2 regions of the Aquirhabdus parva genome follow, and region 2 is predicted to be linked to the other one. Evidence: predicted binding sites of a transcription regulator. Region 2 holds the regulator's gene; the other holds the start of a gene.
The links. Region 2 encodes PhoB, which activates phosphate uptake and scavenging genes when phosphate is short. Its sites were predicted from a motif close to TGTCATNAANCTGTCATAA; they were not measured.

Region 1: HYN46_RS05710 (NAD(+) kinase) is a predicted target of PhoB. The motif match lies at 7,040-7,058, and genes of this name have one in related genera.

The regions. Positions count from the first base shown of each region.
Region 1 is NZ_CP031222.1:1,281,053-1,296,109, forward strand. Features, by position in the region: gene HYN46_RS05675 (Smr/MutS family protein) at 1-303, opposite strand, end outside; gene trpC (indole-3-glycerol phosphate synthase TrpC) at 345-1,145, opposite strand; gene trpD (anthranilate phosphoribosyltransferase) at 1,202-2,266, opposite strand; gene HYN46_RS05690 (aminodeoxychorismate/anthranilate synthase component II) at 2,256-2,849, opposite strand; gene HYN46_RS05695 (adenylosuccinate synthase) at 3,203-4,519, opposite strand; gene HYN46_RS05700 (ATP phosphoribosyltransferase regulatory subunit) at 4,601-5,800, opposite strand; gene HYN46_RS05705 (Bax inhibitor-1/YccA family protein) at 6,051-6,788, opposite strand; gene HYN46_RS05710 (NAD(+) kinase) at 7,089-8,033, shown strand; gene HYN46_RS05715 (YeaC family protein) at 8,023-8,310, shown strand; gene sohB (protease SohB) at 8,514-9,488, shown strand; gene nadA (quinolinate synthase NadA) at 9,549-10,616, shown strand; tRNA gene HYN46_RS05730 (tRNA-Pro) at 10,793-10,869, shown strand; tRNA gene HYN46_RS05735 (tRNA-Arg) at 10,962-11,038, shown strand; tRNA gene HYN46_RS05740 (tRNA-His) at 11,138-11,213, shown strand; gene HYN46_RS05745 (energy transducer TonB family protein) at 11,331-11,825, opposite strand; gene HYN46_RS05750 (PA3496 family putative envelope integrity protein) at 12,189-12,389, shown strand; gene HYN46_RS05755 (YecA/YgfB family protein) at 12,612-13,139, shown strand; gene HYN46_RS05760 (DUF421 domain-containing protein) at 13,186-13,722, opposite strand; gene HYN46_RS05765 (phosphoglycerate kinase) at 13,883-15,057, shown strand, end outside.
Region 2 is NZ_CP031222.1:2,600,894-2,615,950, reverse strand. Features, by position in the region: gene ureC (urease subunit alpha) at 1-247, opposite strand, end outside; gene HYN46_RS11740 (urease subunit beta) at 250-588, opposite strand; gene ureA (urease subunit gamma) at 636-938, opposite strand; gene HYN46_RS11730 (alpha/beta fold hydrolase) at 1,196-2,215, shown strand; gene ahr (NADPH-dependent aldehyde reductase Ahr) at 2,336-3,349, shown strand; gene phoR (phosphate regulon sensor histidine kinase PhoR) at 3,430-4,737, opposite strand; gene phoB (phosphate regulon transcriptional regulator PhoB) at 4,799-5,509, opposite strand; gene HYN46_RS11705 (SCP-2 sterol transfer family protein) at 5,959-6,450, shown strand; gene bioB (biotin synthase BioB) at 6,500-7,489, shown strand; gene HYN46_RS11695 (aminotransferase class I/II-fold pyridoxal phosphate-dependent enzyme) at 7,605-8,744, shown strand; gene HYN46_RS11690 (GMC family oxidoreductase) at 8,894-10,528, opposite strand; gene HYN46_RS11685 (DUF4334 domain-containing protein) at 10,702-11,229, opposite strand; gene HYN46_RS11680 (ParA family protein) at 11,341-11,976, opposite strand; gene HYN46_RS11675 (type III PLP-dependent enzyme) at 12,149-13,318, opposite strand; gene can (carbonate dehydratase) at 13,614-14,258, opposite strand; gene HYN46_RS11665 (hypothetical protein) at 14,354-14,791, opposite strand; gene def (peptide deformylase) at 14,904-15,057, opposite strand, start outside.

The DNA of each region.
Region 1 (15,057 bases), 1.3 Mb from region 2:
ACTTGCGCCATCGGTACCAATCGCAGCTGCTCTACGTGCTAAAAGCGTTGGATTCAGTGCTTTTTTGATCGGCTTAGATATGTGAGGTACAGTTTGTTCTTGAGGGATGGGTTGAATCCCTTGTGTGGCTTTTTGAAAAAGAGCCGCGGCATCGGCATCTTGTGCGGCAAGTTTAGCCGCTTGTTCATCAGCTAGCCGCTTCTCCGCTTTTGCTTTCTCAAGCTCTGCTTGCTTCTTTAAGTCCGATTTCAAGACGTTCAGGCTGGCAAAAGCGGAAGGATTTGGGATTGAGGGTTTAGACATAAGGGAGATTAAAACAGATTCCAATGAGCCTATTGTGCTGTTTAAATCAGCGCAGGCTTGCCAAAAAGATTCGTCAATGCATGACCTGCATGTGCTTCACGCATCATACTTTCGCCAACGAGGAAAGCATGAATCCCTTGAGATTGCATGAGCATGACATCGTTCGGTGTGCTGATACCACTTTCGGTGACGAGAGTGCGATCGGAAGGAATATATTTGCTCAAGCTTAAGGTGGTATTTAAGCTCACTTCAAAGGTTTTGAGATTGCGGTTATTGACACCAATCAGATTGGTTGGAATTTCCATCGCACGATCCAGCTCAGCATGATCATGGACTTCAACCAGTACATCTAGATTTAAGCCTACTGCGGTATCATAGAGCTCACGCATTTGGCTATCAGATAAACACGCAGCGATCAGGAGTACACAATCAGCACCTAATGCACGACTTTCGATGATTTGATAAGGATCAATCATGAAGTCTTTGCGAATTACAGGCAGCTTAGATACGGCTTTCACTTCTTTAACATACAAGTCATTGCCTTGGAAAAAGTCAACATCGGTGAGCACGGATAGACAGGCTGCACCCGCTTGTTCATATTGCACAGCGATTTGGGCGGGACGAAAATCAGCGCGAATAATGCCTTTTGATGGTGATGCTTTCTTGATTTCAGCGATCACGGCTGGGCGGTGATGTTGCATGCTCTTGGCAAAACCGCGTACTGGGTCAATCGTTAAAATCTTTTGTTCCAAGTCATGCTGCGATATTTTCTTGCGGCGTTCAACCAGTTCAACGCGTTTACGCGCAACGATTTTATCAAGAATAGTAGGGGCGTTGCTCATGGTGATGCTCGTATATCTATATAGGTTTTTGCAGACTTAATAATGCTGATGCATTATTAAGCGGATTGCTTTAAGGAGTGTGTGAACTCAGCCAACATGGTGAGCTTTTCTAAGGCTTGACCGCTGTAAATCACATCTTGAGCGAGCTCTACACCTTGTTTAATGCTATGAGTGACGCCCGCGATAAAGAGTGCTGCACCAGCGTTAAATGAAATCATCTGTATGGCGACTTGGCTGGCTTCAGTCGTCTGTTTACCAAAGGCATCCTTAATCAGGCGCAATGAATCTTTGGCATCGACGATCTCAAGAAGTTCAATCGACTGCGTTTTTAAGCCGACATCCTCAGCACGAAGCTGATATTCGGTAATGACGCCATCTTTGAGTGCCACAACTTGATTCGGCGCGGCGATGGATAGTTCATCAAGCCCATCATGACTGTGAACAACCAATGCATGCTCACTGCCAAGCTGCGACAAAACTTCGGCCATTGGGCGACACCACTCAAGGGCATAGGCACCAATGAGGTGATGAGTCAGTCCAGTTGGGTTCGTCATTGGGCCAAGTAGATTAAAAATGGTCCGTATGCCTAAAGCACGGCGTACGCCAATGGCATGTTTCATCGCTGGATGATGCTGGGGGGCGAACATAAAGCCCAGCCCCAGCGTATCGATACAACGTGCAATTTGTGGGCTATCCAGCTCTAGGCTGACGCCTGCCGCTTCTAATAAGTCGGCACTGCCTGATTTACTGGATGCCGAGCGATTACCGTGTTTCGCGACGCGTGCACCTGCAGCAGAGGCCACAACAGCAGCGGCAGTTGAGACATTGACTAAATTTGCGCCGTGACTAGTGCCACCAGTTCCGACAATGTCGATTGTTCGTTCAAGCTTGGAGAGTGGGACGCGTTTCATGAGGGCGCGCATCGCACGTACCGAGCCTTCAAGCTCGGAGGCGGACTCGCCTTTGATTCGTAGCGCAACTAGAAATGCGGCAATCTGAGCATCATTTGCTGCACCCTGCATAATGTCGAGCATGACTTCTTGCATGCTTTCCATAGACAGGGATTGGCCTTGTAGCAGTGGATCTAAGGCGGCACGAATCAGCTTAGAATCAGGCTGCATAATCTTTCCATTCTTCCAGAAAACTTTTTAGTAAATCATGACCATGCTCACTTAAGATTGACTCAGGGTGAAACTGTACCCCTTCAATCGGCAGTGTTTTATGACGCAAGCCCATAATTTCATCGAGCTTACCATCAAGTGATGTCCATGCCGTCACTTCTAAACAGTCGGGCAGGGTATTTTTATCGACGACCAGTGAGTGATAGCGTGTAGCATCGAAGGGTGTTTTTAACCCTTTAAAGACACCTTTATCAGCATGGTGGATCGCTGAAATCCGTCCATGCATCACCTCACGCGCACGAATCACATCGCCGCCAAAGGCTTGGCCTATAGCCTGATGGCCTAGGCAAACACCCAGCAGTGGAATTTTGCCTGCAAAATGGTGAATCGCTTCAAGGGATATACCCGCTTCGTTTGGAGAGCATGGACCGGGTGATATCACCAGATATTGCGGTTTCATCGCTTCGATATCTGCAATCGTCAGCTCATCATTACGCACGACTTTGACGTCTTGACCCAACTCGCCAAAGTACTGCACGATGTTGTAAGTGAAGCTGTCATAATTATCGATCATTAAAAGCATTTGTTAAATAACCTTCTGTATTTAATGATATTTAATCACGTGGGTCTTGAGGTGTACCCGCAATGGTACCCACAGGGAAAAAATAGCCATTTGTTTCAAAGTCTGCGCAAATTATGCAAGCTTTTGACTCATTAAGACATTGTATCATCATCGCGATGTATTGCGTGTCCAAGCTTGATGACTAAAAATGAATTGCGATATTCATTTACGTCTTCATGCTCAGCAAAACGTCGATCAAAAAGCCCATCAAATAAAAAACGACCATCAAGATGATGGTCGTTCTTTGAACGCGTCATAGGCTTGCTTTAGAGTATCTATAGCACAAGTGCGATGACAGTTAAAAGACGTTGACCTTATTCAAAGGGATGACGCAATACAATCGTTTGTTCACGGTCTGGACCTGTAGAAATAATATCAACAGGGCAGCCAACCAGCTCTTCAATGCGCTTAATATAAGCTCGTGCATTAGCTGGGAGTTGTTCTAAAGTTGTTGCACCGATGGTCGATTCCGACCAACCTGGCATGGTTTCATAGATTGGGGTGACGTTTTCAAATGCAATCGCGTCTGAAGAGCCGATACAACCGCCATTATTACCTTGCTCGTAACGTACACAAACTTCGATGGTATCCAAACCATCCAAAACATCCAGCTTGGTTAAGCAGATCCCGCTGATTGAGTTTAGCTCAACTGCACGACGCAGTGCGACTGTGTCAAACCAACCGCAGCGACGCTGACGACCAGTAGTAGCACCAAATTCATGACCTACGGTACCCAGATGCTTACCGATCGCACTGCCAATATCGGTGCTTGCATCGTAATGGAGTTCGGTTGGGAAGGGGCCGGCGCCAACGCGTGTGGTGTAGGCTTTGGTAATCCCGAGGACATAGTCGAGGTACAATGGACCGAAGCCAGTACCCGTGCTAACGCCACCTGCAGTCGTGTTGCTGCTGGTGACATAAGGGTAGGTACCATGATCGATATCGAGCAATGTGCCTTGAGCACCTTCAAACATCAGTGACTTACCTTCGCGGCGATAGTCATGCAAGGTTTCGGTGACATCACAAACGAGAGGGCGAATGACTTTTGCCCATTCGCGTGCTTGTTCTAGGGTTTTCTCATAGCTCACGGCTTCAACACCGTAGTATTGGGTCAGGCGGAAATTATGGTATTCCATGATTTCACGTAAACGATCAGCAAAATCAGTATCGCGAATCAGGTCAGCCAAGCGTAAACCACGACGTGCAATTTTGTCTTCATAAGCAGGTCCAATTCCACGACCCGTAGTGCCGATTTTTGAGGCACCACGGCGAATCTCACGCGCTTGATCCAGTGCGATATGGTAAGGCAGGATCAATGGGCAGTTAGGAGAGACACGCAGGCGTTCACGAACAGGAACCCCTTTATCTTCCAGTGTTTTCATTTCTTTGATCAATGCATCAGGTGCAAGGACCACGCCATTACCGATCAAACACAGCACATTCTCACGCAAAATGCCTGATGGGATCAGATGCAGGACAGTTTTTTCACCGCCTACAACGAGGGTATGACCCGCATTATGACCGCCCTGAAAACGAACTACTGCGGCAGCTTGATCAGTGAGCAAATCCACGATCTTGCCTTTGCCTTCATCGCCCCATTGCGAGCCTAGTACGACAACATTCTTACTCATACCACTGATTCCCATTGATGATTCTTACTGATAGTACATAAAACGACTAATAACAACTGCATTCAATATGCTTGATAGGGTTTAGCTTTCTAGCTTAACGATTTGCCAGACTTTATCGACTTGAACCAAAGTATGTGTTGCTCGATGATCGATTTCGAGTGCATTTGTGGTCTTACCGAAACTCAGTGCCTGAACAACGACATGTCCTGCACTCCGTGCTTGTGCGATTGCAGTCTGTAAACTGGCTTCACGTCCTGCAGGGGCTGCAACCACAATTTGTTCTTCTTGGGTCAGATAACCCGTCAGCATGTAGAGGTCACAACTAAAACCGGTTGCAGGACGTGCACGTCCAAATGCCTGACCTACGCCATCATAACGCCCACCTTTGGCTAGCGGCACCGCAAGGTTCGGCGCATAAACCGCAAACACGAGACCCGTATGATAGTGATAGCTGCGAAGTTCAGTCGCATCGACGCTGACATCAACTTGAGGCCAATGGGTCTGTACATGCGCTAATGTTGTCGCCAGTTGATCTAAAGCATTTTGAACATCTACGTTCTGACGTGCTTCAGGGGAAAGTTGAGCCGCAAGCGCAGATAAATCATGCCCTAAACGTCCGAGTACAAGGAAGTCGTTGCCATGAGCAATGTTCTGGCAGAACTCTTTCAACTCTGGAATCGATTTGCGCTGATAGATGTTTGATAAAACTTGTTCTTGTTCTGCGCTGAAGCCAGCAATGGCAGCCAAGGCGCGGAATACGGCAACATGACCCAAATCCAAGTGAAGATTTTGAGTGAGTCCAGCATCAGCCAGGATGGTGAGCATGAGATCAATCATCTCAAGATCGGCTGCGAGTCCTGCATAGCCAAAAAGCTCGGCACCAAGTTGTAAGGGGGTGCGTGAGGCTGAGAGTTCTTGAGGGCGAGTATGTAGTACTGTGGCGGCATAGCAATAGCGCGCAACGCCTTCAATGGGATGCACATGGGCGTCAATGCGGGCGACTTGGGGAGTGATATCGGCGCGGACCCCCATCAAACGGCCCGTCAGTTGATCAATCAGCTTAAATGTCACCAAGTCTAGATCATGGTTATTACCACCACCGACATTGTTTGTCGTCAGTAGAGATTCGACATATTCGATAAATGGCGTGTACACCAGCGCATAGCCGCGTACCGCAAAGGTATCTAATAAGCGACGACGCAATGACTCTATCGTGTGTGCTTGGGTAGGTAAAATATCTGCTACACCATCAGGCAACAACCAAGTTTCCGCAACTGGCATGAATTTGTCCCATGCAAAATAAAGCAAACAACGTAGTATCAATAATGAATAGCAATTCAATTGATAATACATTAGAAATCAAGAGATTGAATTTACAATCAATCAGGCGTAAAAAAATCGGGAGACGTCCCGATGTCGGCATATTCTAACACGATAGATGTGGGGGATGCAGCAATTTCCCCCATAAAAAAGCCCCTGATTTGATCAGAGGCTTTATTTGCAGCAAGCTACTCATACGCAAACATGCGATTTAGTTGCGTAAAATACTGAGTAAACGTAAGAAAGAAATGTACATCCACACCAGTGTTGCAAGCAGTGCGGTCGCACAGAACCATTCCATATATTTCGGTGCGCCCAGTTCGGCACTACGCTCAATGAGATCAAAATCCAAGATCAGATTTAACGACGCAATAATCGCGACAAATGCAGCAAAGCCGATTGCGACGACGCCAGTTTGTTCAAATAAACCAGGAATTGATGATTTGAATGCAAGGCTCATGACCATCTGCACGACAAAAACTAAAGCCAGAGCAATCGTGGCGGAGATCACAACAGATTTGAACTTTTCAGTTGCACGGATTATGCCCGCACGATAAAGCCCGAATAGGCTCAGTGTGGTCACAAAAGTGGCCAGTAATGCTGATGCAGGAACACCTGGGTAGCGTAGTTCGTACATGGCTGAAACGCCACCTAAAAACAAACCTTCCATAACTGCATAGGGCAGTGCAAGTGTTGAGCTTAGATGTGCTTTAAAGGTCATAATGAGCACAAGCACAAAGCCACCGATGCCACCCACGATAGCGGCCAGACCTGCTGGGCTAGCTACACCTTGCTGCATCAAGGAAATTGAATAGGCATATAGAGCAATAGCGACAAAAGCCGCAACAAGGGTCAAAATAATAGATTTATTAACCGCGCCAGCCACAGACATCGGTTGGCTGGTCGGAATAAACTCTGCTCTGCGTAGCATTGGATTGTCACTTTGCATAAAGCCCCCTGCATGGTGATAAACTTCTTTATATAAGAAGTCTTATGTTGAATGAAATTATGATTTACCCTGCTATTAGACGTGTTAATTGTGTGATGTACAATCTAAGTTTTGGAGCAAAATAGTAACGGCTTATTGCGGAAGAAGATGGCACATTTATTAAAATGACTTAATTCCATGACAATAATAACGCCCTTTAGTGTGCATTAAATATGCGGCATATCGCTGGATTCTGCGTTAGTCCGCTGTCCTTATGAATGTTTAATGCTATGATTTACACAGAAGTACGCAATGGAGCGAATGAGGGTGTCAAAACCAGCCAAAAATGCTGCGGTGAAAACAGTCGCATCGAAAACTACCCATTTTCGAAATATTGGATTGATTGGACGACCCGGTAAGTCTTCGGTTGTCGATACGTTGCGTTTAATTCACGACCATATCAATAAGCAGGGATTGAATCCTATTTTTGATGAGGCGACTGCAGAGTTAGCGGATCTGACTTCTGTGCAGGTCATTTCTCGGCCACTGTTGGGCGAAGTGTGTGACTTGGTGATTGTTGTCGGTGGTGATGGCTCTTTGCTTCACGCAGCACGTGTATTAGCACGTCATCAAACCCCTGTGCTTGGTGTAAATCGTGGGCGACTGGGTTTCTTAACTGATGTTTCGCCTGATGAAGTCCTGTTTAAACTGGATCAAGTGCTAAAAGGCGAGTACTCCCTTGATAAGCGCTTTTTACTGCATATGGAGATTCGTTCCGGTGGGCGAGTGACTCATGAAGGCGTGGCATTAAATGACGTCGTATTACACGCGGGTAAGTCAGTCCATATGATCGACTTTGAGCTAAATATTGATGGCCATTTTGTTTATCGCCAGCATAGTGATGGTTTGATTATTGCGTCTCCTACCGGTTCAACTGCGTATTCACTTTCTGCAGGTGGACCGATTATGCATCCATCCATGCATGGGATTGTGATTGCACCCATGCACCCGCATACACTGTCTAGCCGTCCGATCGTGATCGGTAGCGAAAGCGAAATTAAGATCAAAATTAAAGACACCCGTGTACACCCGATGGTGAGTGCTGATGGACAAACCAGCGTGACTTTAGAGGAAGGAGATTTGCTGCATATTCGCAAGCACCCCTTTAAGTTGTGTTTGATTCATCCGCCTGGGTATGATTTTTATGCAGCCTGCCGTACCAAGCTGGGCTGGAGCCACTATAAGGAAAATGATGATGAGCACTGATGTGTTAGATCCTGAAGCAACTTTAGCCGCCCTAACTCCGGAGATCGTAGATCGCTTGCGCACTGCGGTTGAGATTGGTAAGTGGCCAAACGGTGATCGCCTAACGCCTGAGCAACGTGCAACATCGATGCAAGCCGTATTGATTTGGGAAATGAAACATTTACCTGAGAATCAGCGCACAGGCTATATTGATAAAGGCAAAAAAGAAGGCGAGGCGTGTGATACCGACCATAACCATGCCCCTCATGATGAAGAAAGACCGCTGCGTTTGATCTAAGTGATTTACACGTGCTGATCTACTTATGTAGCTTCGTGTAATTCTCATGGATTGCTCACTTGAACTTATTGCTCACAATCTCAATCATTAATCCGTGGCACTGTGCAATGTGCATCGCCCATGGAGTCAATAGTGGAAAAATGCTCAGATGCATTCGACTCGTCAGTTTGATCATTAGAGATTGATTACAGGATATCAAGATTATGTTATTCCACACGCCAAAATTTCAGTCAGAAATGCGGATTACCCATTTAAATGAAAGACTAGAGTCGCATCAGCGTTTTCTTGCTGGCGCTGCATTTCCGAAAGCTGAACAAAAACTTTTGGCTAAGAACCAAGAAAAGAGTAAAAAGCTTAGAACTAAAGACGGTCAGCGTGTTTATGTGCTCGACTTTAAAGGTGATATTCAAGCCAGTGCTGTAGAACACCTCCGTGAAGAAATCACTGTGATTTTGTCCATGGCGCGTGCTGGCCGTGATCAAATCGTTTTGCGCTTAGAAAGCCCTGGTGGTCTTGTACATGGTTATGGTTTAGCTGCTGCGCAGCTTGCTCGTCTGCGTGAGGCAGGTTTTCATTTGACTATTTGTGTAGATAAAGTCGCCGCAAGTGGCGGTTATATGATGGCTTGTATTGCTCAAGAAATTATTGCAGCACCGTTTGCCGTGGTTGGTTCTATCGGTGTTGTTGCACAGATGCCAAATTTTCATAAATTGCTGCAATCTTTGAAAATTGACTTTGATGTTTACACCGCAGGTAAATACAAACGTACAGTTACCATGTTTGGCGAAAACTCTGAGGAAGGTAAAGAGAAGTTTGAAGAAGAGCTTGAGCAAACGCACCAACTCTTTAAGCATTTTGTTGAAAAGTATCGTCCTAAGTTGGATGTCTCAATCATTGCGACAGGCGAGCATTGGTATGGTGAAGATGCGCTGAATCTAAAATTGGTTGATCAGTTGCAGACCAGTGATGCTTATTTGCTGTCCTTGCTGCCAACTCGTGATGTCTATGTGATTCAGTCACGTCGCAAAATGACTTTGGCAGAAAAATTTGGCTTGCAGGCTGCACAAATGGCGGGGCAAGTTGCATTACAAATTATTCCAACCCTTGAGCAAAAAATGCAAGCAGGCCTTGCACAACTGAGTCGTCGTTTACCTGAGTTTCGTGATCCGACACTTTAAGCATTGTTTTCATGCTTAATTTTCCAGCCACGATTAATCAAATAGCTAGAGTCTTTTTATATGTCCACACTGATTGACAATCATGCCAAGACCGTTGTCAAAGAGCATCTCGATCGTTTAAACCACTTCGATCACAATGCTGAACTGAAGTTGACGGATATTGAACGCGCACGTCGTTTTGAAGAAATTGCTGAAGAACTGAAAAAACGTGATGCAGTGATTGTCGCTCATTATTATACCGATCCTGATATTCAGGCTTTGGCTGAGGCAACGGGTGGCTGTGTATCTGACTCACTGGAGATGGCACGCTTTGGTCGAGATCATGCCGCATCGACATTGTTGGTTGCAGGGGTGAAGTTTATGGGGGAGACCTCAAAGATTCTCAGCCCTGAAAAAACAGTTTTGATGCCGACACTGGAGGCCACGTGCTCGCTAGACCTTGGCTGCCCCGTCGATGAGTTTACTGCATTTTGTGATCAGCACCCCGATCATACGGTTGTGGTATATGCCAATACGTCTGCTGCTGTGAAGGCGAGGGCGGATTGGGTGGTGACATCCAGTGTTGCTGTGGACATCGTTGAGCACCTAGATAGTTTGGGTGAAAAAATTATCTGGGCACCTGATCAACATCTTGGACGCTATATTCAGAAGAAGACTGGAGCAGATATGCTACTTTGGGATGGCTCCTGTATCGTTCATGAGGAGTTCCGTGCACGTGGGCTTGAGCAGATGAAGGCGCTTTATCCTGATGCAGCTATTCTAGTTCATCCAGAGTCACCTGAATCGGTGATTGCTTTGGCTGATGCTGTGGGTAGTACCAGTCAGTTGATTAAGGCTGCGCAAACGCTTCCTCAGAAACGTATGATCGTGGCTACAGATCGGGGCATCTTCTACAAGATGCAACAAGCAGCGCCAGATAAGATTCTTATTGAGGCACCCACGGCTGGCGAAGGTGCAACATGCCGCTCTTGTGCGCACTGCCCTTGGATGGCCATGAATAGCTTGGACAATATTTTGGCAGTACTGCGAAATGGTGATCAAGAAATTCATGTCGATCCGGCGTTGGCGCTGCGTGCAAAAGTGCCTCTCGATCGAATGTTAGACTTTGCTAAGACGTTAACACGCTGATTTTTTGATATTTAGTATAAAAAATGAACTTATTAAGACAAATATTGAAAAATACAGTGCAACTGCTGTAAAATCATCCGCCTCGTGGTTGACGTGATGGGCTGAACTCTCTAGAATGCACCCCATCACGACGCAAGTCGAAGATGATGTAAGAAGTAGTTGTTAAGCTGTTTATTCGGAGTGTGGCGCAGTCTGGTAGCGCACCTGGTTTGGGACCAGGGGGTCCAAGGTTCGAATCCTTGCATTCCGACCAAATAGTAAAGCAATAGAGTGAGATGTAAGTAGGCAGTTGTCGTTTAACAGTGTGTTTAAGAAATTCGTTTTAACTGACCTGTTTGCGATTATGCGCCTGTAGCTCAGTTGGATAGAGCATCCGCCTTCTAAGCGGATGGCCGCAGGTTCGAATCCTGCCAGGCGCACCATGCCTTATCCAAACTTTGATGTAGTTTAGTTTTCTCCGCTGTGCTCCACCTAAGCCTAGATTTGTATGTGATACAAATGGTGATTGGTTGGCTTCTATGGTGGCTATAGCTCAGTTGGTAGAGCCCCGGGTTGTGATCTCGGTTGTCGTGGGTTCGAGTCCCATTAGCCACCCCATATATTCGTAGTAATTGATTTAAATTAAAAACCTAGTGATCGTAGATCCTAGGTTTTTTTGTTGTGCCTGATTTTTGTGTTGAGTAAAAATAATCTAAAAATCATGGGGCATTTCTTTTAAGATTTATTACGCCCACCACCACGTTTTTGTTTAGGTTGGTCATCTGACTTTGTATCAGTGACTTGATGTTGCTTAAAGCTATACACAAAATTCGTGTAAACATGGATGGGTTGTCCCGTGTTTTTATTGATATAAGGCAGAAAAGTTGTTTTTACGATGGCTTTTTTGGCCGCATTGTCCAGTTCCTCAACACCGGAGGATTTTGCGATTTCAGCCTCGGTGACTTCTCCGCGATTGTTCACCAAAATTTTTAGCGTTGTATTCTTTGTTTCCCCAGCCGTTAACAGTGAATTTGAATAAATGGGCTCTTCAAATCTTAAAAGTTCAAGGCTTTCCGTAAAACCGAGAGGGGAGTTGTCTTCAGTGATTGCTGGTGCGACATAGATAGGACGAGTTTTGATAGTGGGTGCTACAGCTTCATCTGTAGCGTGGGCATGTTGTAATAGGGTGAGTGTTAAACAAAGGCTTAAGATTTTATAGGGCGACATCATATTTCCAATAATAAAAGAGCAGTTTTGGATAGTGTTAACTCATTTCATGTGGGGAGAATGAGTTGAATATGATGGAATAAGGAGTCTCTGTGTTTTTATGTGACGAGTTTGTTGGGTGTCTATCGCCATATAATGGAGATTAATAAGTCTAATAATTCTATTGCCCATGTTAAAACTTATTCAATATCCTGTTTTATGGAAACTTTTAAAAGAGAGTCTTGCGTGTGAAATGCATGAATCTTATGTTAACTTTTGTTTCACTCCTGAGTACTTTGTTGACAATGTCATCTTTTTGAAATATTAAGTATATATATAGTCTCAAGAGATTCTTTGTTCACAAAGTTTTTGCCCAAGGAGAGCGTAATGAGTAGCGCAGGTAGTCAAGAGTTCGAGCTCGATGAAGCATTTTTAGATACTGAGGCATTACCTGTTAGTGAGACCAGTCGATCTGGTTCAAACAGCAAAGCTTCCTTACTCAAACGCCGTTTAATTGACGATATTTTGCAAGAAAAACGTTTGCAAAGTCATTTGAAAGAGTATGATTTTGATCTTGAAGATGATTAATCCTTGAGTATTAATCATTGAAGAAAAGCGACTAGGCATTAATCTCGTCGCTTTTTTTTATGCAAAAAATAGAAGTGGTCGTCTGGCTGTGCAGTGATCTGTGTTATTTACATGCTTTTGGTATGTTTGTTGTTCAAAACGATGTGCTTTATTACGCCAGAGTGTCATCAAATTTGTTAGAGTAGCGCAATCTTATAATGCAATGGAGTGTGTCTCATGGCGATCCCTGAACTTGATTTAGATCTGCTGGTTGACTACTTAGACGGTGAAGGCAACGAGTTTGGCTTGGACTTCGCCGCAACGCATGGTTTCTTGTGTGCGACTGTTGTTGGTCCTGAGCTTAAAGGCTGGCGTAAGCATTTATTTGATGAGCATGAAAAAGATGTGCCTAGTGAAATTCTAGAGCAGGTTGAATTGTGGCGTGCAGATATCCTACAAACGCTGCTTAATGAAGAAGAAGTTGGATTTCCTGTCGAAATTGAAGAAATTTCTGTTGACTCGAGTCTAGGTGACTGGGCTGTTGGGTTTGTTGATGCTTTATTTCTGAATGACGAAGCTTGGTTTGAACAAGCGGACGAGGAAGAAGATGTCATTATGCTCACGCTGCCTATGATGGTCTTTAGTGGCATTGAGGGTGAGCCAGATCTGGAAACCGTGCGTAAGAATCCAGATTTAATGGAAGAAATGGCTGATGAGATTCCTGACAATCTAACCAAGCTCTTTTTGCTTTATCATGCGCCAGCAGGCTAAGTATCTTCAAATCGGTTGTATTGCAAACACTTATACTGGGTATGCCTCATGAGTTGAGGCTACCTAGTGTTTTGTGAATTTTTTTACGCTTATGCTGTGTTTGTTGTAGCTTTTGAGCATCACCACTAATAATACTAATATTGCCATCGATTTCCAGCATTGCTAATTTGACATCCGTTAATTTGTCTACCCCATGTTCACGCATCGCTTCTTTGATTTCATCGTGGCTTATTCCTAATTTATCAAGAATTTCAGTATTAACGATGCCATCATGAATCAGAATTTCAGGATGCTCGGAAATGATATTCCTGAGTTTTTTATTTTTAAACATGACTTTCTTGAGCAAGTAATTTGCAAGAAACAGTACTCCTGCAGCGAGTAAGCCTCCTGACAGACTGGTATTGGCACCGACCATGGCATTTTGTACAGCATTACTGATCAATAGAATGAGAACAACATCTGTCGTATTGAGTTGGGACAGCTCTTTTTTTCCCGTGAGTCTGATGGCTATCAACATAAATAAATATACGGCAAGGCTACGCAGTGCAACATCAATATAGGGGTTGGTCAGAAAAAAGTTCATGATATTTCTCGAATGATATGTTCTATGTTGCGCACGATACACGAATTCTACCGAAGCTTTGCTTTAGGGCATCTAAAATGCACATATAGCCCAACACGCTATATTTCTTTACAATACCACTCCCATCGCGATTGACTGAGATTTTTTGACTATGAGCAGTATGAACTTCAAACGAATGACGGATTTAGATTTAAACGGCAAACGTGTGTTAATCCGCGAGGATCTGAATGTTCCCGTAAAAAATAGTCAAATCACCAGTGACGCACGTTTAAGAGCAGCACTACCAACGATTAAAGCAGCGTTGGCGCAAGGTGCGGCAGTTATTGTCTGTTCTCATTTGGGCCGTCCGACTGAGGGTGAACATTCTGCTGAAAACTCTTTAGCGCCTGTCGCTGAGTATTTGTCGAAAGCACTGGGTCAAAATGTACCATTAGTGACTGATTATCTAGATGGTGTAGATGTCCAAGTAGGGCAAGTGGTTTTGTTAGAAAACGTTCGTTTTAATAAAGGTGAGAAGAAGAACGCCGTTGAATTGTCTGAAAAATACGCTGCATTGTGTGATGTTTATGTGATGGATGCCTTTGGTACCGCGCATCGTGCGGAATGCTCCACTGAAGGCGTTGCTAAGTTTGCAAAAATTGCGTGTGCGGGCCCGCTACTCGCTGCAGAGTTAGATGCATTGGGTCGTGCAATGCAGTCTCCAGAAAAGCCAATGGTTGCTATTGTCGCGGGCTCGAAAGTGTCTACTAAGCTTGACGTGCTGACTTCACTTGCTGGCATTTGTGATCAGATCATTGTGGGTGGTGGAATTGCCAATACGTTCTTGGCTGCAGCAGGATTCAATGTCGGTAAATCCTTGTATGAAGCGGATCTCATTGAGACTGCACGTGCAATTGCCTCTAAAGTACATGTGCCATTACCAACTGACGTGGTGGTCATTGATGCGAGTCTTTTAAGTGGTGACTTCATGGATTTCGTCGCAAAAAGTCAACCAGTGACTAAAAAAGTATCAGAGATCAGTGACTCCGATATGATTTTAGATATTGGTCCTGATACCGCTGCACAGTTTGCGACCTTAATTCAACAAGCAAAAACCATATTATGGAATGGCCCTGTCGGTGTATTTGAAGTCGATGCATTTGGATATGGAACCAAAGCACTGGCTGAAGCTATTGCAGCAAGCTCAGGTTTTTCGATTGCGGGCGGGGGCGATACATTAGCGGCTATTGATAAATATGATGTTGCTGATCAGATCAGCTATATTTCAACGGGTGGTGGCGCGTTTCTTGAATTTGTGGAAGGGAAGACGTTGCCCGCTGTAGCGGCGTTATTGAG
Region 2 (15,057 bases):
CTTTCACGATGCCCCAATAGTCGATGATGAGCGCATTGGTGATGACGGTGTCGGCAACTTCAGCAGCCAATAACTGGGATTGTCCCATGCCGTCACGGATGACTTTACCACCCCCAAATTTTACTTCCTCCCCGTACACGGTGTAGTCGTGTTCCACTTCGGCGATGAGGTCGGTATCGGCAAGACGAACACGATCCCCTTTAGTTGGACCAAACATTTCTGAATAAGCGCGGCGTGACATTTTCATGATTAATTCTCGGTAGCAGTATTGCCGTCTGTATCTGATAGCGGACCCATGACCCGCCCTTGAAAGCCGTAGACTGTTTTTAGTCCTGAAAGCTCTACCAATTCCACACGGCGTGTTTGACCGGGTTCAAAGCGTACAGCAGTACCCGCAGCGATATTGAGTCGAAATCCACGCGCAACTGCGCGATCAAATTGCAAGCCATCGTTGACTTCAAAGAAATGAAAATGCGAACCCACTTGAATTGGACGGTCACCGACATTGGTAATATCCAGCGTGCGTGTTTCGCGACCGGCATTGAGTTCGATGTCACCTTCATCGAGGAAATATTCACCAGCAATCATCATGTTTTCCCTTTTAGTGTGCTGTATAGATCATTGATTTGCTGCGATCAGATAATCGGTTGATGAACCGTGACCAGTTTGGAGCCATCAGGAAAGGTCGCTTCGACTTGAATCTCATGGATCATGTCCGCAATACCGTCCATCACATCATCGCGAGTGAGCAGGGTAGTCCCGTAGTGCATGAGCTCACTGACGCTCTTGCCATCGCGAGCACCTTCTAATAGCGCCGCAGAGATATAGGCGATGGCTTCTGGATAGTTGAGTTTTAAACCGCGAGCTTTGCGTCTTTCTGCCACGAGTCCTGCGGTGAATATCAGCATTTTGTCTTTTTCGTGCGGCGTGAGTTCCATGGTGCTTCCTTTTGCGGGTATTACTGATCAGTCTTAAATAGTTATGAAAGAATCATACCAAGAGCAATAACCTATTTTGAATAAGTCATATGCCTCACTTGACATTCCGCGCCTAATCTTTCATCCATCTGGAAGAAAATGCTAACCGCTTACTTCAAGCTTTCAGATACAGTCTGATCATATTACAAATTGTGATTAAGCGGACACTTCATTGGAGGTGTCATTTGAGCGGTTAAGCAAGATGTGGAGCGTAGTGAATGTCTGATTTCGTAGAGAATAGTGTAGAGTCGTTTATTGATGAGTTGCAATCGGCTTTAAAAAACAACCCTAAACCCATCAATATCAAAGCCCTTAAAAACTGGGAACCGTCAGGCCTCACGACCGCATTGCTGCGTAAAGTTCAAGGCTACGCGACAGGTATGAAACGTCGCAGTACTTTCGTTAAATCTCAAAAAATTGTCTGGCTTGAAGGTGGTAATCCGCATGGCGAGCCTGTCTTACTACTGCACGGCTTTGCTTCGAGTAAAGAAAATTGGGTGTTGTTACTGCCGTACTTAACCCGACGGTATCGGGTGTTTGTGCCGGATTTACCGGGTTGGGGTGAGAGTGAGTTTAACTATGTTGAGCAATATAGCTTAGAAAAACAGCTTGATCGCGTCGATAATTGGACTGGGCGCTATATGCCCAGTCAGTTTCATATCGTGGGTAGTTCGATGGGAGGAGGTATTGCGGCACTGTTTACGGCGCGACACCCAGAAAAAATACTCAGCTTAACGCTCATGAACGCGTTAGGAGTATTTGGTTCCGAGTCGACGCATTTTGAGCAAGAGCTGAAAAAGGGGAACAATCATTTGATTGCGCATCGTCTGACCGATGTCGTGCGCATGATGAGTACCGTGATGTCTTATAACCGCTGGACATTGACGGCGCTATTGGTGCCCTTGATGTATCAAGAGCTGGTTTCAAGACGCCATATCAACCAGCATATGTTTCATCAGTTGCTTGAGCACGCACCACCGACCATGTTTGAAGGAATTGCCCATATTACTTCGCCGACTTTGGTACTGTGGGGAGAGAAAGACCGAATACTGCATGCCTCTTGCGCCACCGTATTCAAACAGCTTATTCCGCAAGCTGAGGTGAAAATTTTCAGTGAAGTTGGGCATTTGCCCATGGTCGAAGTGCCGCAAATGACAGCGCGTGCGTTATTGGGTTTTTGGCGGCAATTGTCCAAAAAGCATATAGCCAAAGATCATCACTGTTTATCCCCTGCTTAATGTATGCCGCTTGGCGAGATGAGGGGTGAAGGGCTGATTCTGGTTGTCACAAGAGTCCTCTTTATCTTTTATTGATTTGAGGCTAAAACAAACACTTCAAATTGGATGAGTGGAACTGTGATGACGACGATTCGTGCTTATGCCGCACTTGCGGCTAATCAACCTTTACAAGCTTTTCAATATGAAGCAGGTGCGCTTAAAGCACATGAAGTTGAAGTTAAAGTTGAATACTGTGGAATCTGTCACTCTGATATTTCTGTGATTGATAACGAATGGGGCAATAGTATTTACCCCGTTGTCGGTGGTCATGAAATTATCGGAAAGATTACGGCATTGGGTGCTGAAGCCCGCGGACTCGAAATCGGGCAAACAGTGGGTATTGGTTGGACCGCCGACAGTTGTCAATATTGCGATCCGTGTATCCACGGTAAACAAAATCTCTGCGCAACATCGACTGCAACGATCATTGGTCATCATGGCGGCTTTGCCGAGAAAGTCCGTGCCAGTTGGCAATGGGCGATTCCGCTACCTGACAATGTTGATCCGGCCAAAATGGGTCCGATGCTCTGTGGTGGTATCACGGTATTCGCACCACTGCTGCAACACAACACCTTGCCGATTCATAAAGTGGGTGTGGTGGGCATTGGCGGTTTAGGTCATATGGCGATTAAACTGTTTAAGGCTTGGGGCTGTGAAGTTACTGCCTTTAGTTCGAATCCAGAAAAGGTCGATGAAGTCAAAGCAATGGGCGCGCATCAGGTGGTATCCAGCCGCAGCAAAGCTGAACTTGCCAAAATCAAAGGCACGCTCGATCTCATCGTAAGTACGGTGAATGTACCGCTGGAGTGGAATTCTTATCTCTCAGCCCTTGCACCAGAAGGCACGCTGCATGTGGTTGGTGCTGTACTAGAACCGATCCCTGTTCCTGCTTTTAGCTTGATTGGCGGTGCGAAGAGTGTGTCAGGTTCACCCACGGGTTCTCCTTGGGCGCTGCGCACCATGCTTGATTTTGCTGCCCGCCATGGGATAGCGCCACAAGTCGAAGAGTTCCCAATGTCACAGATCAATGAAGCCATTGAGCATGTGAAAAGTGGCAAAGCGCGCTATCGCGTGGTGTTAAAAGCAGACTTTTGATGTTGATTTGAAGATTAGATATTTAAAAAGCCAGAGCATATGACTCTGGTTTTTTTTATGAGGGGGGGAGGGTTACGTGATTATTCAACCAGTCGCTCTTTAGGGAAGCGGCATAGAAATGTTGAACCTTGCTCACGCTTAGAGGAGATCTCCAAGCGTCCCTCATGTTGCAGCATGACGTGTTTCACGATAGCGAGTCCGAGTCCTGTACCACCGGTATCTCGGCTGCGGTCACTATCAACACGGTAAAACCGTTCTGTCAAACGATTGATATGATGTGACTCAATGCCGATGCCGTTGTCCGTCACGCTAAAGCAGCAGTCATCGCCATCATCAAACCAACGTACTCTGATGATGCCGCCTTTGGGGGTGTACTTAATTGCATTGGTAATGAGATTGGTAAACGCACTGGTCAGCTCTTGCTCAGCACCGAGGATACTGCGGAAGCTTTCGATCTCCAGATTCAACTCGTGCTTAAATTCAGCATTATAGGCTTGGGCATCATCAAAGATTTTATTCAATAAATACGGCATATCAATGACTTTGCGTTCAGTCTGCGCACTGCTATTTTCTAAGCGCGATAGCAGCAGCAAGTCTTTGACAATGTTAGTCATGCGCGTGGTTTGTTGGCGCATTTGTTCAAAGCCACGCCGCCAGCGTGGGTTAAGGTCATCCTGATCCATATAGGTTTCAAGATAGCCGGACAGTACGGTTAACGGCGTGCGTAACTCGTGCGAAACATTGTCTACAAAGTCTTTGCGCATCAATTCTAGGTTGTGTAAGCGGGTAACATCGTAAGCGACCAGCAAGCGATCATTTTGTCCAAAGCGAGTGAGCTTACATTGGAAGTAACGCTCTTCATTGATCCAAGATTTAAGCTTAATCTCTTGGCTATAGTTACCTTGTTGGTAGTAACTGACAAATTCTGGAGCCCGGCAGAAATTCAGGATGTTGCGACCTTGATCGCCAGACTTTAGGCCCAGTATTTTTTCTGCAGCAGGATTCCACCACTCAATTAGCGAGCTAGCATCAATCAGGACCACGGCTTCTTCAAGCGCCGCAACAGAGGTTTGTGCACGGCTGATGACACCCAGCAGATTTTTGCGTGAGCGATGTTCACTGATTTGGATTCGGGTGATGTTGTACAGTAGGGCAGACCAGACACCACCCAGTTCAGGCGGCTCTTGATCGGGCGTGTGCTGCATCCAGCGATAGAGTCGATACAGTGAGTACCACTGTAAAAGTAAAAACAGAAACAAAGCCAGCAAGACCGCCAGCCAAGGCATACCAACGACCCAGCCGATGCAAAAAAAGATTAGCACCAGCCCAATTAAACGTAATAAATCTTGATAGACAAAGTCTAATAAAGAGGTCGTTGAATTACTCATGCGGGCAGTTTAGCCGATTTCAGCGCGGCGCTGTGAATCATTATGATCTGCCCTTATGGGTTTATGTTGCTGGTTGCAAGTCAATGCGTGTGGAGAAGCGATAGCCTGTACCACGCACCGTTTGGATAAACCGATCAAAGCCATGAGGCTCTAATACTTTGCGTAAACGGCGAATATGCACATCAATGGTGCGATCTTCTACATAGACATTACCGCCCCAGACTTGATCGAGCATCTGAGTGCGGGTATATGCACGTTCTGGGTGCGTCATAAAGAAAGCCAACAGGCGATATTCAGTCGGTCCCATTTCAACGGTATGCGTTCCAACACTGATGCGCTGGCTCACTGGATCCAACGTTAAGCCGTCTGCGTTGATGGCACGGTCTGCATTAAGTGCGCTGGCACGACGCAAAACCGCTTTGATGCGAGAAACCAGTTCACGGGTTGAGAAGGGCTTGGTCATATAGTCATCGGCGCCTGCGTCAAGGCCTTGCACTTTATTGTCTTCTTCTCCGCGAGCGGTCAGCATAATGACGGGTATTTCTGATAGGGACTCATCTTTCTTTAAGCGGCGGCAAAGTTCAATCCCGCTCATACTGCCTGGCATCATCCAGTCGAGCAGGATAAGGGCTGGCCGCTGATCGACGATAATGGCATGTGCGGTACGGGCATCTTCGGCTTGCACGCAGTCAAAGCCTGCGAGATCAAGCGCTGTGTGAATCATTTCACGAATGGGAGCTTCGTCATCAACAATTAAAATACGGTCTGTCATGGTTTCTGTGATCCATTTGCTGGTAACACACTGCCCAGTGCAATGCGTGATAACCAGATCGTGACAATCGTTTTGGATGTTTTTAGGTTTAACGACAGTTAAACAATATCCAAAAGCAACGTCAAACTAATAATGACAGTAATATTACAACGAATATTGTTACGGTTTGATTACGGCAAGATTCTTGCTTATCGTCTTTCATCTCGTAATTCACCTAGCTTATCGACAAAAGCCGACTGTTTTTGGTCTTTATGCCAGTGACAGCACAAACAACTGGTGCTAAAGTGAATGCCGTTTGTGTTTTCGACAGGTTGCATTGCATCAATGCATCGTGTTTATGATGAGTCTCATTGAGACTGTATTTTATATTTTTAAACATCGGCATCTCAATTTTTTGATCAAGCACTATGTGTATATGCCAATTTATATCCTCCATGCGAGCTTCTACTATGACTCTTCCTGTCGTTCAACTACCATTGCTCAATCTATCTACACATCCGTTTGATTTGTTGTTAGCGGGTTTAGGGCTACGCATGATTCAATTGGCGTATACCAGTCCAGAATTTAAAACGATTTTAGAAAATCGTTCGTTCACCATTCAGATTGAATCGCAAGACGGCATCGCCCGTAATTTTACCGTGCTGAATAATCAGGTCACTATGGCCAGCGGCCTTGCACCAAAACCAGATTTCACTTTGCGTTTTAAGGATGGTGAAACAGCGATACAGATTCTCAAGCAAGGCAATCCAGCAGCATTTATGACCGGCATGCAAGATGGCTCGGTACAAATGGAAGGCGACTTTAGTTTGCTGATGTGGTTTAACCAAGCTTCAAAAATGATTGTGCCAAAGATTCCGAAACCGATCTTAGCCAAAGTCAAGCCAGCGCTCAAACATGCGCGTAAGTTGCAGTCACGTTTTACACGTGCACGCTCTGCATAAAACGGTTAGATTCAGGTTAGATTGTTTTTCAGCAATAGGATAGGTTGAAATGATGCTACGTAATGATTGGACACGCGATGAGATCGCGGCACTCTTTGATTTACCCTTCAATGATTTGATGTTTCAGGCGCAAACAGTCCATCGCCAGCATTTTGATGCCAATGCGATTCAGGTCAGCACCCTGCTTTCCATCAAGACTGGTAACTGCCCCGAAGATTGCGATTATTGCTCACAATCCGCTCATCACCAAACCGCACTCGTTCCTGAAAAGAAAATCGCGATTGAAAAAGTTTTAGAAGCGGCCAAAGCAGCACGTGATACTGGTGCTTCACGTTTCTGCATGGGCGCAGCATGGCGTAATCCGCATGAGCGTGATATGCCTTATGTACTGGAACTGGTCAAAGAAGTCAAAGCTATGGGTCTTGAGACCTGTATGACTTTGGGTATGTTGTCCTCCAATCAAGCAGAGCGTTTGGCTGAAGCAGGACTGGATTATTACAACCATAATCTGGATACTTCTCGTGAGCACTATGCACATATCATCCGTACCCGTACATTTGATGACCGCTTGGATACCTTGTCCCATGTGCGTGCCTCAGGCATGAAAGTGTGTAGTGGCGGTATTGTTGGACTCGGCGAGTCACGTCAAGATCGCGTGGGTCTACTGCATGAGCTGTCCACCTTACCTTTGCATCCTGAATCTGTGCCGCTGAATCTACTGGTTGCAGTTGAGGGAACTCCGCTAGGTGATACCCCACAACTACCCGTGATTGAATGGATTAAAACCATCGCTGTTGCACGTATCTTGATGCCCAAGAGCTATGTCCGTTTGTCTGCAGGTCGTGAAGGGCTGACCGACTCCGAGCAAGCCTTGGCATTCTTGGCTGGCGCGAACTCCCTGTTCTATGGTGAGAAGCTCTTAACCACACCAAATGCCGATTCATCTCGCGATGACCGTTTATTTGAGACACTCGGTTTACACCGTGAAGCACCACGTGTTGATGTAAAACTCACAGCGCTTGATGCGATGAGTGCGTAATTGCAATCTTGATGTATAAAAAATCCCCCTGCATCACAGGGGGATTTTTGTTTTTCAACGCTCAAAATCACATATTGATTGTTGAGCCAGTATTCATCAGCCTGTAGAACTTGATATGACGCTCAATGCTTTTAATCTCTCTGAACAACTGGCTAGTCTACAAGCGCAGTCCCTCAAGCGTACTCCGCGTGCACTCTCCCATGGAGTCACGCCGTGTATCTGGCGAGGTGGCAAAGAGTTTCTGAATTTTTCTAGCAATGATTATCTCGGAATCGCTGATCATTATGCACTGCGTGATGCCGTGGTGGAGACGCTTAACCAACATGGCATAGGCGCTGGCGCTGCGCATTTGATCACGGGTCATACTGAACTCCATGAGCAATTGGAGCTTCGATTGGCCTTGATGAGTGGCTATCCGCGTGCGTTGCTGTTTTCTACCGGTTATATGGCAAATATGGGTGTGCTGGATGCACTCTTAACGCCTAAAAGCACGGTCTATCAGGATAAGCTCAATCATGCTTCACTAATTGATGGTGCCCGCTTAGTGGGTGCTGTACATCGTCGTTATCCGCATCAAGACTTAGTCGTACTTGAGCATTGGCTCGCAAGCGATACTTCACCATTAAAGCTTATTGCGACCGATCAAGTGTTCAGCATGGATGGCACAGAAGCTCAGCTTGAGCCGCTTCGACATCTTGCGGATCAATATCAAGCGGCGCTGATGATTGATGATGCACATGGTTTTGCGGTACGTGCTACACCGCTGCCAAAAGTCGATGTTTATATGGCAACACTGGGCAAAGCGGTTGGCACCTTTGGTGCATTTGTGGCGGGTTCTGACGAACTCATTGAATTCTTGCAGAGCCGAGCTCGGACATTCTGTTTTACCACAGCAACGCCGCCATTGCTTGCGGCAGCGACTTTGGCTGCACTGGACGTGATTGAAAGTGAAAGTTGGCGCCGCACAAAACTGGCGGCGCATATTGTGCGGCTACGTACTGCGCTCATCGAGCAAGGTTGGCTGTTGACAGATAGTCAGACGGCGATCCAACCAATCATCATTGGTGCCGCCGATCGGGCGTTGGCGATTTCGAAGTGGCTGGAGGAGCAAGGGGTATTGGCAGTTGCCATCCGTCCACCGACAGTACCAGTCGGCACCAGTCGGCTACGCATTACCCTCTCTGCTGCGCATCTGGATGAGGATGTTGAACGATTGATTGAGTGTTTACAGCAGGCAAGAATTGTTTTTCCTTAAAGGAATGTGAGCGATGATTCTGGATTTCAATGCCATTGAGATTTTTGTCAGGCAGAGATTGGCAAATATGAATGTGATTAGAGTTAAGGTATAGCTATGCTATTAAAGAAAAAAAGCCTTCTCGAAAGAAGGCTTTTTCCTTATTGCTTTTAAAGCCCTGCGCGAATCATATCGACCGCTTTTTCGGCAATCATGATGGTTGGGGCGTTGGTATTGCCGTTCACCACAGCAGGCATAATCGATGCATCAATTACGCGTAATCCTGCTACGCCATAGACTTTGAGAGTAGGGCTTACGACGGCCATCTCATCGGTACCCATTTTACAACTGCCCACAGGATGGTAGACCGTATCGACCCGTGCACGCAGTACAGCACGAATGTCATCATCGGTTTTTACATCGGCCGTAAAGAGATCTTTGGTGATGGTGTCTTTAAACGCATTGGCGTCCATCAGCTTCTTGGTCATCTTAAAGCCATCAACCATATCTTCGACATCAGCAGGATCACCCAAGAAGTTAGGATCAATCAGTAGTGGATCATCCATTGTCGGACCACTCAGTTTCACCGTACCCCGGCTACGCGGATTGAGCAGACACACATGGCAAGAAATACCATGACCGAGGTGCATGGTACGGGCATGGTTATCGACGAGCGCAATGACAAAGTGAAGCTGAACATTAGGAATGTCGAGACTCGGTTTGGTCTTCAGGAAGCCGCCGCATTCTGCGAAGTTACTGGAGATCATGCCCGTATGGTTTTTACGGTACTGCTGAATCTGACCCAGTACCCGGAAAGAACCGCCAACAGAAAGTCCGAAGCTATCTTGAGTATTGTTGGATTTGTAGCCGAACACAAAGTCAGGGTGGTCATGTAGATTTTTGCCCACGCCCGGCAAGTGGTGAATCACGGGGATCCCCTGTGCTTCAAGTTCAGCCCGATCGCCAATTCCTGAAACCATCAGCAGTTGTGGAGATTGAAATGCTCCAGCTGATACGATGACTTCTCGGGTTGCTCGGATCGTTTTCTTTACGCCATTTTGCTTAAATTCGACACCGACCGCACGACCATTTTCAAAAATAATGCGTTGTGCGAGTGCATTGATCTCTACGTGCAGATTGGGGCGTTTATCCATGTGTGGAAATAAATAGCCTTTGGCAGCACTACAGCGCTCACCATTGATCTGCGTGACTTGGTAAATGCCTAAACCTTCTTGCTCAGCACCATTGAAATCATCATTGAGTGGATAGCCGACTTCACGGGCTGCTGCGAGGTAGGTTTGTTGTAAGGGATTGTCAGTTCTGAGTTCACTGACATTCAGTGGTCCGCCTTGACCATGAAATTCATTGTGGATGCGTTCGTTATTTTCCGCTTTTTTAAAATAGGGAAGGACTTCATCATAGGACCAGCCTGTATTTCCCAGAGCCGCCCACTGATCATAATCTTTGCGGTTACCGCGGATATAAGCCATCGCGTTGGTTGCAGAAGAGCCACCCAAGCATTTACCTCGCGGCTGATAGCCTTTGCGCCCATTCAAACCGGCTTGCGGTACGGTTTCGAGCGCCCAGTTATTCATTTTGGTCGGCATGATGACTACTGCGCCGACTGGTGTATTGACCATCCAGCTATTACCGCCGCCACCTGCTTCAAGAAGACATAGTGATAAACTCGGATCTTCGGTCAACCGTCCTGCCAGTACACTGCCTGCAGAACCACCCCCAATGACAATGTAGTCGTATTCAGCATCACGTGATGCTGCAGTAGTTGTGTTATTCGTGTTGTTCATATCACTCTATCCATAGAGGGTTCAGTACCCTTGATTATATTGAAAAGCCACGTCAAAAAGAGCGTTTGTGGTGCTTTTTGTTGGCTTATTTGCGAGTTTCATCATCAACCTGAGTATGTGTGAAATCTTGTCCTTGAATCATACCGATCCGTTATTTAAAAAGGCGAAGTTTTTCAATCTCTTTTTAATACAAAAAAGAAAGGTTGTGTCATACCAATCAGATCCATCATACCCAAGAGTGTATTGTCATCGACCTTACGAAAGACGTCGTGAATAGGGTGTCCGTTATAGATCATGGTGGCAGAGACTTTGCCACGAAATTCGGTCATACGCAGGTGGGCTTTTGGCTTTTGTGTTTTTAAGAGCGGCATCAGCGCCGAGAAGAAGCGCCCGGCCAGAGCCGATTTAGGAGCAGGGAAGTTTGAGGTGAGGAGCCATAACGGAATACGCTCAGGATTGATGCATATAATTTGGTCATTACCGTTTTTAAACAGCATGGGGTCGACTTGGTCATTGTCGTGAAATTCCTTGCCATACCAGCCATAGGCTTCTAGTAAACCATCCATACGATGCTGAGTTGGGAAACCAGAACCATACCAGCGGCCCAGCATAAAATCCAGATCAACGGGATCTAGTGAGTCATAGAGTGCTAGTGCTTGCTCCGTTGTCGTTCCTGCTTGCAAAGATTCAAAGGTATTCATCGAAAGACTCTATGGTGTTGCACAGGGGTAAGGATCCATACAACAAAATAGAGATAAAGACCCCACTGATCTATGGCAAGAAGAGACATTGAGATCGGGAAAATCAGTCACTCAGGCATAAGAGTGACTGATGGTTGCAAGAACTGGATGCCATTGCGCTTGCATTGTCTGATAGAGTTTTTGTTGATGATCAAAAATGGTTAGCCCTTGGCCCGCAAGCTGTGGATAGGCGCTACGCTCGGTGATCCATGCGATGGGATCTTGGCCCAGTAACTTAAAGAATTCTTGTAGTTGTTTGTTAGTTGCAGATTGCGCTCGAACACGATTGGCCAATAGGTGAATTTGGACTTTTCCTTTACGCACGCGTTTGATGTCGTCGATATTCTTTAAAAAACGCTGAGTACTGTCAATATCAAAGAATGATGGCTGGATTGGCGTAATGATCGCATGACTTTCTGCGATTAACTGCTCAGCATGGTCGCCATTCAATGCACCGGGCGCATCAATGATGAGCCAATCTGTACGCTTGGGCACTTCACCGATCGTTTTTTCATTACGCCAGTCTAGGCTAATAATCGGATGAGCACTTTCAGGTCGGCGTTTCAGCCATTGAAGTGAGGATTTTTGTGGATCGGCATCTGCTAGTGCGACTTTCTCTCCACGTGCAGCCAGCGCAGAGGCCAGCGTGATTGCGGTCATGGTCTTACCACAGCCGCCTTTTTGGTTTGCGATTAAAATTGTCTTCATCTATGCATCCATTCAAGTGCTTTGAGAGCATGGCAAAGACTGAGCATAACAAAGTTTGGCTTAAGCGTAATGGCTGTTTTGTCAATTTATACGCAGGGTTTTTGTATAAAAAAATCAGACAACCGTTTAAACGCGTTGTCTGATCTTTGGGCAAACTACTTTTAGTAGAGGATTAGTCTAAGTAGTAGGTTGCAAGAGGCGGGAAGCCATTAAATTCAACAGATGAGTACGAGTTGGTGTAGGCACCTGTGGTCAACCAGTAGATTTTGTCACCGACAGCCAGATTCAATGGCAATTGGTAGTCGACGTTTTCATACATGATGTCGGTTGAGTCACAGGTTGGGCCTGCGAGCACAACGCCGCCTTCTTTCTCTTTGTCTTCCATTTTTGGCGTGTAGATTGGGTATTTAATTGATTCACCCAGTGTTTCGATCAAGCCTTGGAAGAGACCAACATCGAGGTAAACCCAACGCTTCAAGTCAGTACGTGATTTGCGAGAGATCAACACCACCTCAGAAACGAGTACGCCTGACTCACCCACGAGTGAACGACCTGGTTCAAGAATGATTTCTGGCACTTCATCGCCATGGTCATCATGCAGATAACGCGCAATCTCTTCAGCATAAGTCTGAATCGGGTTAACTTCAGAAATATAGTTGGCTGGGAAACCACCGCCCATGTTGATCATTTTCAGGGTGACGTTTTCTTCGTACTTCATCCAGTCAAACATGTATTTAACTTTAGACAGTGCAGCATCCCAAACCGCGATGTCTTTTTGCTGACTGCCGACATGGAATGAAATACCGTAAGGAATCAGGCCGAGCAGTTTGGCTTGAACCAACAGGTCGAGCGCCATGTCTGGGTGACAGCCGAATTTACGGGAAAGTGGCCATTCCGCAGTTTCGCCGCCTTCAACCAGAATCCGTACGAATACTTTAGAGCCCGGTGCATTGTCCGCGATGCTTTGCAAATCGTTTTTTGAGTCGGTGACGAACAAGCGCACGCCTTTTTCATAGGCATACTTTACATGCGCTGCTTTCTTAATGGTGTTGCCATAAGAAATGCGATCAGGGGTCACGCCGCACTCAAGGACGCGGTTCAATTCAAAAATTGAGGCGATATCAAAACTTGAACCGAGCTCATTCAGCAATTTAACAACGGGCGCACCTGGGTTTGCCTTCAATGCGTAGTGAACTTTTGCATTCGGGAAACAGGTTGTGAGCTCTTTGTACTTTTGACGAATGATTTCCAAGTCGACCACCAGAAAAGGCGTTTCTTTACCTTGGGAAAACTCTTGAATTTTGGTCCACTCGGCGGGGGAGCAATAGTTATTCAGGTTCATGGTGGATCAACTCAATAAAATGAAAAAATAGTCCTGAGGATGGCTCAGAAACACCTTTTTGCTGCTCGTTTGCTATGGTGTAAATAGCACCGTTTTGCAGGTCTTGCTAAGTCCGCCAAAGATATAGTTATAGACGATGAGATTCAAGCATAACTGCATGTCAATTTGCTAAAAAATCGACAATCTAAAACATTAATTGACGAACAGCGCACAAATCCCGTTGATCGGGGTTCGTGCTACTATTTTTAGGTCAGTTTAATGTAGGAATGTGACAGGTGTTGTTACTTCGGTCACATTAGTCGGGTGCAGCCAGGCGACGGGCTTCTAAGTTGGCCGCTTCGAGCTGTTCAGGATGAGTCAACGTCAGTTTGAGATCCTGCAGCAAGCCATTTTCTAAGCTATACACCCAGCCATGAACTTCAAGCTTTTGTCCACGGGCCCATGCATCTTCAACAATCGTAGTTTGCCCGACACTCAAGACTTGTTCACGGACGTTGAGTTCGCAAAGTCGAGATACACGCTCAGATTCAGGCAATGCAGCCAGCACTTCTGCGTATTTGCGTGCAGTGTCTTGAATATGTTGCAGCCAATTATCGATGAGACCCAGACGGGTATTGGCGAGTGCAGCCTGAATACCACCGCAGCCATAATGTCCCACGATGATAATGTGCTCCACCTTCAAAACATCCACTGCAAATTGTAAGACGGATAGGCAGTTGAAGTCGGTACAAATCACCTGATTTGCAACATTGCGATGAACAAACATTTCACCGGGTGCCAGTCCCACGAGTTCAGTGGCAGGGACGCGGCTATCGGAGCAGCCAATCCACAAATATTTTGGGGTTTGCTGATTGACCAGACGACTAAAGAATTCGGGATCACGGGAGACAGTTTCTTTTGCCCAAGCTCGGTTACTGTCAAATAAGTTATCTAAAGGCATGACAACTAAAACTCAATAAATGAAAAGGCTGAATTAAATGAATCTGATGGATGACGACCGTCTCTATAATACGAGATTTTAGTCATTAATGACCATTAAGATTGTGAGCCATTGGGCGATGTTACATCGCTAATTTCCACACGGGGTTCATATTGCTTGAGATCATCGGCATGCAGCGCTGCAAAGAGACGTATCAATTTGCGTTCACTATACATGGCTGTGTAGATTTGAAAGATAAACCCAGCCAATAATGCAATAAATGCCCAAAACAAGAGCCCACCTAAAGCTGCAAGTTGTGCCATCTCGTTACTAGGCATCTTGCCTACTTGTACTTGATTCGCCAATAAGGAAGGATCGAGGTACAAAGGTTTTTGCTGATACAGCCAATAACAAGCCACTGCTAGAAATACCCAAAACAACCAACCCACCATGTTCCAAACTTTAATCTGACGCATCCGCAGACGGATATAGGCTTCTCTTTGGCGTGCAAGTTTCTCTTTGGGGTCTGTCATTACAGCATCGCGTTCCATCATCGATCTTCCTTATAAACGGATAGGCTATTGTTTTTAAGCGTATATGTTGATCATACACGACTCTAAATGACAACGTAACCGTTCTATCGGATGGATTACCGGCAAGGCCAGATTACCGCACACGCACTTTTTCACGTTCACGTTTGACCAGTTTGTCTTTGATACGTTGGCGCTTAAGCGGAGACAGGTAATCTACAAACAGTTTACCGCTTAAATGATCCATTTCATGTTGGATACATACGGCAAGTAGACCATCCGCATCAATC